DNA from 3 places in the Streptomyces sp. NPDC087844 genome. Region 3 is predicted to be linked to each of the others. Evidence: predicted binding sites of a transcription regulator. Region 3 holds the regulator's gene; each other region holds the start of a gene.
The links. The regulator HrcA, encoded in region 3, represses chaperone genes, less so after heat shock. The targets are predictions, from matches to a motif close to TTNGCACTCNGNNNNNCNGAGTGCNAA.
Positions count from the first base shown of each region.

Region 1 (3,273 bases), on a different contig from region 3:
GCGCAGCGGCTCGACGGCGGCCTTGCGGACGACGGCGACACCGGTCGCCTCGTCGCCGGTCTTGCCGAGGTTGCCTTCGAGGACCTTCACGGCGTGGACGAGCGCGGAGCCACCACCGGAGACGATGCCCTCCTCGACCGCGGCGCGGGTCGCGGAGATGGCGTCCTCCAGACGGTGCTTCTTCTCCTTCAGCTCCACCTCCGTGGCGGCGCCGACCTTGATCACGCACACGCCGCCGGCCAGCTTCGCGAGGCGCTCCTGGAGCTTCTCGCGGTCCCAGTCGGAGTCCGTGGACTCGATCTCGGCCTTGATCTGGTTGACACGGCCGGTCACGTCGGCGCTGTTGCCGCCGCCGTCGACGATGGTCGTGTCGTCCTTGGTGACGGTGACGCGGCGGGCGGTGCCCAGCACGTCCAGGCCGACCTGGTCGAGCTTGAGGCCGACCTCCTCGGCGATGACCGTGGCGCCGGTGAGCGTGGCGATGTCACCGAGCATGGCCTTGCGGCGGTCGCCGAAGCCGGGAGCCTTGACGGCCACCGCGTTGAAGGTGCCGCGGATCTTGTTCACGACCAGGGTCGACAGGGCTTCGCCCTCGACGTCCTCGGCGATGATCAGCAGCGGCTTCGACGCGTTGGTCTGGATGACCTTCTCAAGGAGGGGCAGCAGGTCCTGGATCGAGGAGACCTTGCCCTGGTGGATCAGGATGTACGGCTCGTCGAGGACGGCCTCCATACGCTCCTGGTCGGACACCATGTACGGCGACAGGTAACCCTTGTCGAAGGCCATGCCCTCGGTGAACTCAAGCTCAAGACCGAAGGTGTTGGACTCCTCGACGGTGATGACACCGTCCTTGCCGACCTTGTCCATCGCCTCGGCGATGAGCTCGCCGACCTGGCTGTCCTGGGCGGACAGACCGGCGACGGCCGCGATGTCGGACTTCTCCTCGATCGGGCGGGCGGTCGCGAGGAGCTCCTCGGAGACCGCGGCGACGGCCGCGTCGATGCCCTTCTTGAGAAGGGCGGGGGACGCGCCGGCGGCGACGTTCTTCAGGCCCTCGCGTACGAGCGCCTGGGCCAGCACGGTGGCGGTGGTCGTACCGTCACCCGCGATGTCGTTGGTCTTGGTCGCCACCTCCTTCACCAGCTGGGCGCCGAGGTTCTCGTACGGGTCGTCGAGCTCGACCTCGCGGGCGATCGTGACACCGTCGTTGGTGATGGTGGGGGCGCCGAACTTCTTGTCGATGACGACGTTGCGGCCCTTGGGGCCGATCGTCACCTTCACGGTGTCGGCAAGCTTGTTGACGCCGCGCTCAAGGGCGCGACGGGCGTCCTCGTCGAACTTCAGGATCTTCGCCATGGAGCTGATTCAGTCCTCTCGAAAAAACGAACGGCGCCCCCAGCACCCGGCTTCTTAGCACTCGCGTTCAGTACTCGCTGGGGCCAGGGGCGCAGTTCAAAGCAAACCTGGGTGAATTACTTCTCGATGATCGCGAGCACGTCGCGAGCCGAGAGGACGAGGTACTCCTCGCCGTTGTACTTCACCTCGGTACCGCCGTACTTGCTGTAGAGCACGATGTCGCCGGTCTTGACGTCGAGCGGAAGACGCTCGCCGTTCTCGAAGCGGCCCGGACCAACGGCCAGGACGACGCCCTCCTGGGGCTTCTCCTTCGCGGTGTCCGGAATGACCAGGCCAGAGGCGGTGGTCTGCTCGGCTTCGAGCGGCTGGACCACAATGCGGTCTTCGAGCGGCTTGATGGCAACCTTGGAGCTGGTGGTCGTCACTATCCGACCTCCCCCTTCGGAGATTACGGGGTTAACTGTCTGAGGTGGCGACCAGGTGGATCCGTCGTCGCGGGTGCCGGACCTGCCCGTCGCTATTGGCACTCTCCTGTGGTGAGTGCCAGAGCCGACACTATGACTGCGATTAGCACTCGGTCAAGCGGAGTGCCAGTCGCGTCAGGCGGTCAGCGGCATCCCGGCGGGTCGAGAGGGGGCTGTACGCCCTGGTGCCACGGCCCCCGGACCCCCGTTGCCCTCAAGCGCCGGACGGCCTGAAAGGACTCCGCCTGCGGCCCCGGCGGGGACGGATCGCGCAGTTCCCCGCGCCCCCGGACGCGCTGCGCGCTCGTCCTCAAGCGCCGGACAGGCCTGAGGGATTTCGCCTGCGGGCCCGGCGGGGGCTGGCCGCGCAGTTCCCCGCGCCCCTGATAGGCGGGGCTGCGCCCCGGCCTTTCAACGGGGGACGCACCCCCAGACCCCAACCCCTCAGGGGCGCGGGGAACTGCGCAACGGGGGCGAGGGGGCGGAGCCCCCATGCGGTGACGACGGGGGAGGGTAGGGGCGGCGGGGGCGAGGAACCCCTCCGGGCCCCCTACAGGTAGTCCTCCAGCCGCGCCACAGCGAACCCCTGCTCCTGAATGCGGCGCAGCATCCCCGTGGTCGCGGCCGTCAACGCGCCGCCCCCCTCCCCCTCCGGACAATGCAGAATGTCCCCCGCCCGCAACCGCTCGGCATCACGCCAGAGAACGACCGCGGCGATCCCGCAATCCCCCGCCGCCCGCAGCGTGTCGCCGTCGTACTCCCCATAGGGCGGCCGAAAAAGCCGAGGCCGGATCCCGAACCGCTGCTTGAGCTTCTCCTGCTGGCCGCAGATCTCGGCCCGCTGCCCCTCGTACGGCAGCCCCGGCAGATACGGATGATCGAGCGTGTGGTTCTGCACACTCGCGCCGACCGCGCGCAGCCGGCCGAAGTGGGCGTACCCCGGGCCGACGACGCTGTCCGTGAGGAACACGCTGACCGGCAGCCGCAGTTCCCTGACCATGTCGACGAACCGCGGATCCCGCTCCGCGCCGTCGTCGAAGGTCAGGAAGACGACCTTGTCGCGGGTCGGGACGCGGTCCACCACGGGCGGCAGGCCGGGCCCCGCGGCCCGTAAGGCGGGCCTCGGGGCGGACGGGTCCGGCGCCGCGGCGAGCGGGGCGCTCAGGCCCCAGCGGCGGTACGCGTCCGCAGGGGGCCCGTGTGTGCGTACCTTCTGCGCGGCCTTCTTGCCCAGCCGCTCGATGGGGTCGACGGACTGGGCGCAGCCGGTGAGGCAGAGCACGCCGGTGAGAAGTGCGGCGGTGGCTCCCCGACGCCTCACAGGTAGTCCTCCAGGCGTGCCACCGCGTACCCCTTGTCGGTGATCAGCTTCAGGAAGCGGCGGACCATGTCGGGCATCGTGCCCTCCCAGTCCTCCTTGCCGCGGAAATGGCTGAGAACGATGTCTCCGGGG
Region 1 is NZ_JBIUVD010000002.1:120,658-123,930, reverse strand. Features, by position in the region: gene groL (chaperonin GroEL) at 1-1,356, opposite strand, end outside; gene groES (co-chaperone GroES) at 1,473-1,781, opposite strand; gene ACIOKD_RS04210 (polysaccharide deacetylase family protein) at 2,371-3,141, opposite strand; gene ACIOKD_RS04205 (polysaccharide deacetylase family protein) at 3,138-3,273, opposite strand, start outside.
Region 1: the regulator HrcA is predicted to act here: its motif matches at 1,924-1,950, upstream of groES (co-chaperone GroES).

Region 2 (3,273 bases), on a different contig from region 3:
GGGTCGATGATGCCTTCGGCGATCATGTCCACGTACTCACCGGTCGCGGCGTTGAGGCCGTGACCGACGGGCAGGTTGCGGACCTTCTCGACGATGACGCCACCCTCAAGACCACCGTTGACGGCGATCTGCTTGAGCGGGGCCTCCAGGGCGAGCTTCACGGCGTTCGCGCCGGTCGCCTCGTCACCCGTGAGCTCAAGCTTCTCGAACACCGAGGAAGCCTGGAGCAGAGCCACGCCACCACCGGCGACGATGCCCTCCTCGACGGCCGCCTTCGCGTTGCGAACGGCGTCCTCGATGCGGTGCTTGCGCTCCTTGAGCTCGACCTCGGTGGCGGCACCGGCCTTGATGACGGCCACGCCGCCGGCCAGCTTCGCCAGGCGCTCCTGGAGCTTCTCGCGGTCGTAGTCCGAGTCCGAGTTCTCGATCTCGGCACGGATCTGGTTGACCCGGCCCTGGACCTGGTCGGCAGAGCCGGAGCCGTCCACGATCGTGGTCTCGTCCTTGGTGATGACGACCTTGCGGGCACGGCCCAGCAGGTCCAGACCCGCGTTCTCCAGCTTCAGGCCGACCTCCTCGGAGATGACCTCGCCGCCCGTGAGGATGGCGATGTCGCCGAGCATGGCCTTGCGGCGGTCACCGAAGCCCGGAGCCTTGACGGCGACGGACTTGAAGGTGCCACGGATCTTGTTGACGACCAGCGTCGACAGAGCCTCGCCCTCGACGTCCTCGGCGATGATCAGCAGCGGCTTACCGCCCTGCATGACCTTCTCAAGGAGCGGGAGCAGGTCCTTGACGTTGGCGATCTTCGAGTTGGCGATCAGGATGTAGGGGTCGTCGAGGACGGCCTCCATACGCTCCATGTCGGTGGCGAAGTACGCCGAGATGTAGCCCTTGTCGAAGCGCATACCCTCGGTGAGCTCAAGCTCCAGACCGAAGGTCTGGGACTCCTCGACGGTGATGACGCCTTCCTTGCCGACCTTGTCCATCGCCTCGGCGATGAGCTCGCCGATCTGGGTGTCGGCGGCGGAGATGGAGGCCGTGGAAGCGATCTGCTCCTTGGTCTCGACATCCTTGGCCTGCTCAAGAAGGGCACCGGAGACGGCCTCGACGGCCTTCTCGATACCGCGCTTGAGAGCCATCGGGTTGGCGCCGGCGGCTACGTTGCGCAGACCCTCGCGGACCAGCGCCTGGGCGAGCACGGTCGCCGTGGTCGTACCGTCGCCGGCGACGTCGTCCGTCTTCTTGGCGACTTCCTTGACCAGCTCAGCGCCGATCTTCTCGTACGGGTCCTCGAGCTCGATCTCCTTGGCGATGGAAACACCATCGTTGGTGATCGTGGGGGCGCCCCACTTCTTCTCTAGGACGACGTTACGACCCTTGGGACCAAGGGTGACCTTGACGGCGTCGGCGAGCTGGTTCATCCCGCGCTCGAGACCGCGCCGTGCCTCCTCGTCGAACGCGATGATCTTGGCCATGTGAAGTGGTCCTCCCGGACTGGGGTGGAATCTCCAGGACCGCGCCTGCGCCCGCGACGGACGGCCTGCCGACCTCGGTGGTTCCTTGCCCCACCCGGCCGGCGGGCCTCACTGACCCGGTCCTCGTTGTCACTCTCACCTTCAGAGTGCTAACGCCAATGATTAGCACTCGACCCATGCGAGTGCAAGCGCCTCTCGATGATCCGCAGGTGGGAGGGGGTGCGAGCCGGGGGCGCCCGATGACCATGCGGGCGCCTGTGCCGACCGCGGACGGCCCCCGGATGCCGAAGGGCCCGTACCCGGGAGGTACGAGCCCTTCGGAAGAAGAACGTCGCTGCAGTAAGTCGGCGCGTGCTTCAGCCGGTCGCCAGCCGGACCATGTCCGCCTGCGGCCCCTTCTGGCCTTGCGAGATCTCGAAATCGACCCGCTGACCCTCTTCCAGGGTGCGGTAGCCGTCCATCTGAATCGCGCTGTAGTGGACGAATACATCCGCACCACCGTCGACCGCGATGAAGCCGTACCCCTTCTCCGCGTTGAACCATTTGACGGTGCCCTGAGCCATGCCTAACTCCCCTATTACTGGCCCTTGCACAGACCCGCACTTCGCGGATCCGGGTCAGACCTCACCCCCCAACGGTTGGGGGTGTGCGCCGGAACGCGTCGACCGCGGCCGAATGTATCCGTCCAACTGCCGTCTGCAACAGGTCAATCCGACGAGAATTCCGGGCACGGATGATCGGAAATATGTGAAGGATTTACGAAGATTCAGGGCAAGTCGGGCCCGGTAAATGCCATAAACGGCTGAAAAGGACCCGTTACTTTGGCTGCTTCTTGTCGGGCCCCGGGCGCCAACTCATATGCGCCGACCTTGCGAAGCGAAGCAGCTTCCCCAACTGTACCGCGCTCAATCATACAGAATTGCCCCCTCCGCTTCGGGCGCGGAAGGGGCAATTCGATGAACTCTGCGTGTTCGGCATTACCAAGGGTAATGATCGGCGCCGCCGAACGGGGCACCGAGCGGGGCGCTCAGCCTCCGGCGACCGCCGGGATGATCGAGACCCCGACGCCGTCCGGCGTGACCGTCTCAAGACCCTGCTCGAAGCGGACGTCGTCGTCGTTCACGTACACGTTGACGAACCGCCGCAGCTTGCCCTGGTCGTCCAGGACACGGGCCGCGATACCGGTGTGGTTCTTCTCCAGATCGGCGATGACCTCGGCGAGGGTCGCCCCTTCGGCGGCCACTTCGGCCTGACCACCCGTGTAGGTACGCAGGATGGTGGGGATACGGACGTTGACGCTCACGGGGCCTCCATCAGGTAGGGCTGTAGTACAGCGCCCCTTCTTCAGGGGCGCGGGGCAAGTGACATCTGCGGCTCCGCCGCGGGGCGCTGCCGGCCCCCGCGGGCCCGCAGCGTTCGGACGACGATCAGGACCCGAGCCCAGCCTCATGGAAGGAGTCGAGGTTCGGACGGATGGTGGCGGTCAGCCCCGTGTCGGAGGCGACGGCGTCCAGCGTCTTCAGCCCGTCCCCCGTGTTGAGGACGACAGTCGTCAGGGTGGGATCGAGCAGCCCGCTCTCGATCAGCTTCTTCGCCACCCCCACCGTCACCCCGCCGGCGGTCTCCGCGAAGATTCCCTCGGTCCGCGCCAGCAACTTGATCGCGTCGACGACCTGGTCGTCGTTCACGTCCTCCACGGCCCCGCCCGTCCGGCGGGCGATGTCGAGCACGTACGGCCCGTCGGCCGGGTTCCCGATGGCGAGCGACTTGGCGATCGTGTTCGGCTTCTGCGGGC
Region 2 is NZ_JBIUVD010000006.1:370,154-373,426, forward strand. Features, by position in the region: gene groL (chaperonin GroEL) at 1-1,478, opposite strand, end outside; gene ACIOKD_RS15700 (cold-shock protein) at 1,835-2,041, opposite strand; gene ACIOKD_RS15705 (MoaD/ThiS family protein) at 2,506-2,781, opposite strand; gene thrC (threonine synthase) at 2,906-3,273, opposite strand, start outside.
Region 2: the regulator HrcA is predicted to act here: its motif matches at 1,641-1,667, upstream of groL (chaperonin GroEL).

Region 3 (3,273 bases):
GCACGGGCCACCCGGGCCCGCGCGCCCGGCACGGCGACCGACCCCGACGCCGTGCGCGTGGGGCGTACCGGCGTGGCGGACGGGCGTACGAGGGTCACCACGCGCCCCTCAAGCAGGAAGCCGCGCGGTTCCAGCGGGAACACCCGGTGCTTGCCGAAGCGGTCCTCCAGCGTGACCGTCCCCGCCTCGCAGCGGATCACGGCACCGCAGAACCCCGTTCCGGGCTCCTCGACCACGAGTCCCGGCTCCGCCGCGACCTCGGGCACGGGTTTGGGCTTCTTCCACGGAGGGGTCAGATCCGTTGAGTACTGGCGCATTCGGATGACGATAGGAGAAACCCGGTCCCGGCAGGTGCACCGACACCCCCTCGGCAGGCCCGAACACCGGTCACGGCACGTCGAAACGCCGGGCCAGCGCGTCCCGTTGGGCCCGTACGAAGGTCGCGTCCACCACCGCCCCGTGCCCGGGTACGTACAGCGCGTCCTCGCCTCCGAGGGCCAGCAGGCGGTCCAGTGCCGCGGGCCAGTGGGAGGGCACGGCGTCCGGCCCGGCCTGGGGTTCGCCGGACTCCTCGACCAGGTCGCCGCAGAAGACGATCTCCGGGGAGCCGGGCCCGGCGACCAGGACCGCGAGGTCGTGGCCCGTGTGCCCGGGGCCCACGTTCGCCAGCAGGACCCGTGGGCCGCCGCCCAGGTCGAGCGTCCACTCGCCGGAGACGAGATGCCGGGGCCGCACCAGAACGTCCGCCGCCTCGGCCGCCTCGGCCGGATCGGCGCCGTTGCGTACGGCGTCCGCGAGCAGTTCCTCCCGGCCGTCGCCGAGCACCCTCCCCCAGTCTCGGCTTCGCTCGACCGGGGGGACCTCCATGGCACCCACCGCGCCGAACACCTCGGCCCCCGCGAACGCCGCCGCCCCGAAGACATGGTCGAAGTGCGGATGCGTGAGCGCGAGGTGCGTGACGCGCCCGCCCCCGAGCAGCCGTCGCGCGCGCGTGCGCAGCCACGCGCCCTCCCGCACGCTCGATCCCGCGTCGATCATGAGCGCCGCGTCCTCGCCGACCACGAGCCCGGTCGTGCAGTCCCACACAGGGAGCCGGCAACGCCCCACGTACGGGGACAGCCTCTCCCAGCCGGACCCGTCGTGCCCGGACCCTTCCCATGTCACGTTCATGTGCCGACGCTAACGCTGTCGGATGCGCCCGCATGTTCCCGACAGAGCGGGACACCCTCGTACACGTTGCCCGTTCGATGTGTCCGGCGTCACGACTTCGCAGGCCCGCCCTTGCCCGGCCCGTACCCACCGGCCGTACACTTGGCGCGGGGATGCTGGCACTCGCGCGCGCTGAGTGCCAGGTGAGGCCACCGAAGACGACCGATGACCGCGCGGAAGACCACGGGAGGTGTGCGCGATGCTCAGTGAACGCAGGCTCGAAGTGCTGCGCGCCATCGTCCAGGACTACGTGGGCACGGAGGAGCCGGTCGGCTCGAAGGCGCTCACGGAGCGCCACCGGCTGGGCGTGTCACCGGCGACCGTCCGTAACGACATGGCGGTCCTGGAGGACGAGGGGTACATCGCGCAGCCGCACACCAGTGCGGGGCGCATCCCCACGGACAAGGGATACCGCCTCTTCGTCGACAAGCTCGCGGGCGTCAAGCCGATGACCGCGCCCGAGCGGCGGGCGATCCACCACTTCCTGGACGGCGCCGTCGACCTCGACGACGTCGTGGGACGGACCGTGCGGCTCCTCGCGCAGCTCACCCGGCAGGTGGCCGTCGTCCAGTACCCGTCACTGACCCGCTCGACCGTGCGTCACGTGGAGCTTCTGGCGCTGGCCCCGGCCCGCGTCATGCTCGTACTGATCACGGACACCGGGCGGGTCGAGCAGCGCATGGTGGACTGCCCGGCCCCCTTCGGGGAGTCGTCCCTGGCGGATCTGCGCGCGCGGCTCAACAGCCGGATCACGGGGCGCCGTTTCGCGGATGTGCCCCAACTGGTGCAGGATCTCCCCGACGCCTTCGAGTCGGAGGACCGGGGGACGGTCGCGACCGTGCTCTCCACCCTCCTGGAGACTCTTGTCGAGGAGACCGAGGAGCGGCTGATGATCGGCGGCACCGCCAATCTGACGCGCTTCGGACATGATTTTCCCCTCACCATCCGTCCGGTGCTCGAAGCGTTGGAGGAGCAGGTCGTGCTCCTCAAGCTCCTGGGTGAGGTCAACGATTCGGGCATGGCCGTACGGATCGGTCACGAGAACGCCCATGAGGGACTCAACTCCACGTCTGTGGTGTCGGTCGGCTACGGTTCGGGCGGCGAAGCAGTCGCCAAACTCGGCGTGGTCGGACCGACGCGCATGGATTACCCCGGAACGATGGGAGCGGTACGAGCGGTGGCACGGTACGTAGGACAGATCCTGGCGGAGTCGTAAGTGGCCACGGACTACTACGCCGTACTCGGCGTGCGCCGCGACGCGTCCCAGGACGAGATCAAGAAGGCATTCCGGCGGCTCGCCCGCGAGCTGCACCCGGACGTCAATCCCGATCCGAAGACGCAAGAGCGCTTCAAGGAGATCAACGCCGCGTACGAGGTGTTGTCGGACCCGCAGAAGAAGCAGGTCTACGACCTCGGCGGCGACCCGCTGTCCCAGGCGGGCGGCGGTGGCGCGGGAGGCTTCGGAGCCGGTGGCTTCGGCAACTTCTCGGACATCATGGACGCGTTCTTCGGCACGGCGTCGCAGCGTGGCCCCCGGTCGCGCACACGGCGCGGCCAGGACGCGATGATCCGGCTGGAGATAGAGCTCGACGAGGCGGCCTTCGGTACGACGAAGGACATCCAGGTCGACACGGCCGTCGTCTGCACCACCTGCAGCGGTGAGGGCGCGGCGCCCGGCACCTCCGCGCAGACCTGTGACATGTGCCGCGGTCGCGGCGAGGTGTCCCAGGTCACGCGGTCCTTCCTCGGCCAGGTCATGACGTCCCGGCCGTGTCCGCAGTGCCAGGGCTTCGGGACGGTCGTTCCGACGCCGTGCCCCGAGTGCGCCGGCGATGGACGGGTGCGCTCGCGCCGGACCCTGACGGTGAAGATCCCGGCCGGTGTCGACAACGGCACCCGGATCCAGCTCGCGGGCGAGGGCGAGGTCGGCCCCGGTGGCGGCCCCGCCGGTGACCTGTACGTCGAGATCCACGAGCTGCCGCACAACATGTTCCAGCGGCGCGGCGACGATCTGCACTGCACGGTCACCATCCCGATGACCGCGGCGGCGCTCGGCACCAAGGT
Region 3 is NZ_JBIUVD010000012.1:156,646-159,918, forward strand. Features, by position in the region: gene ACIOKD_RS23750 (DUF3097 domain-containing protein) at 1-317, opposite strand, end outside; gene ACIOKD_RS23755 (MBL fold metallo-hydrolase) at 388-1,170, opposite strand; gene hrcA (heat-inducible transcriptional repressor HrcA) at 1,409-2,425, shown strand; gene dnaJ (molecular chaperone DnaJ) at 2,426-3,273, shown strand, end outside.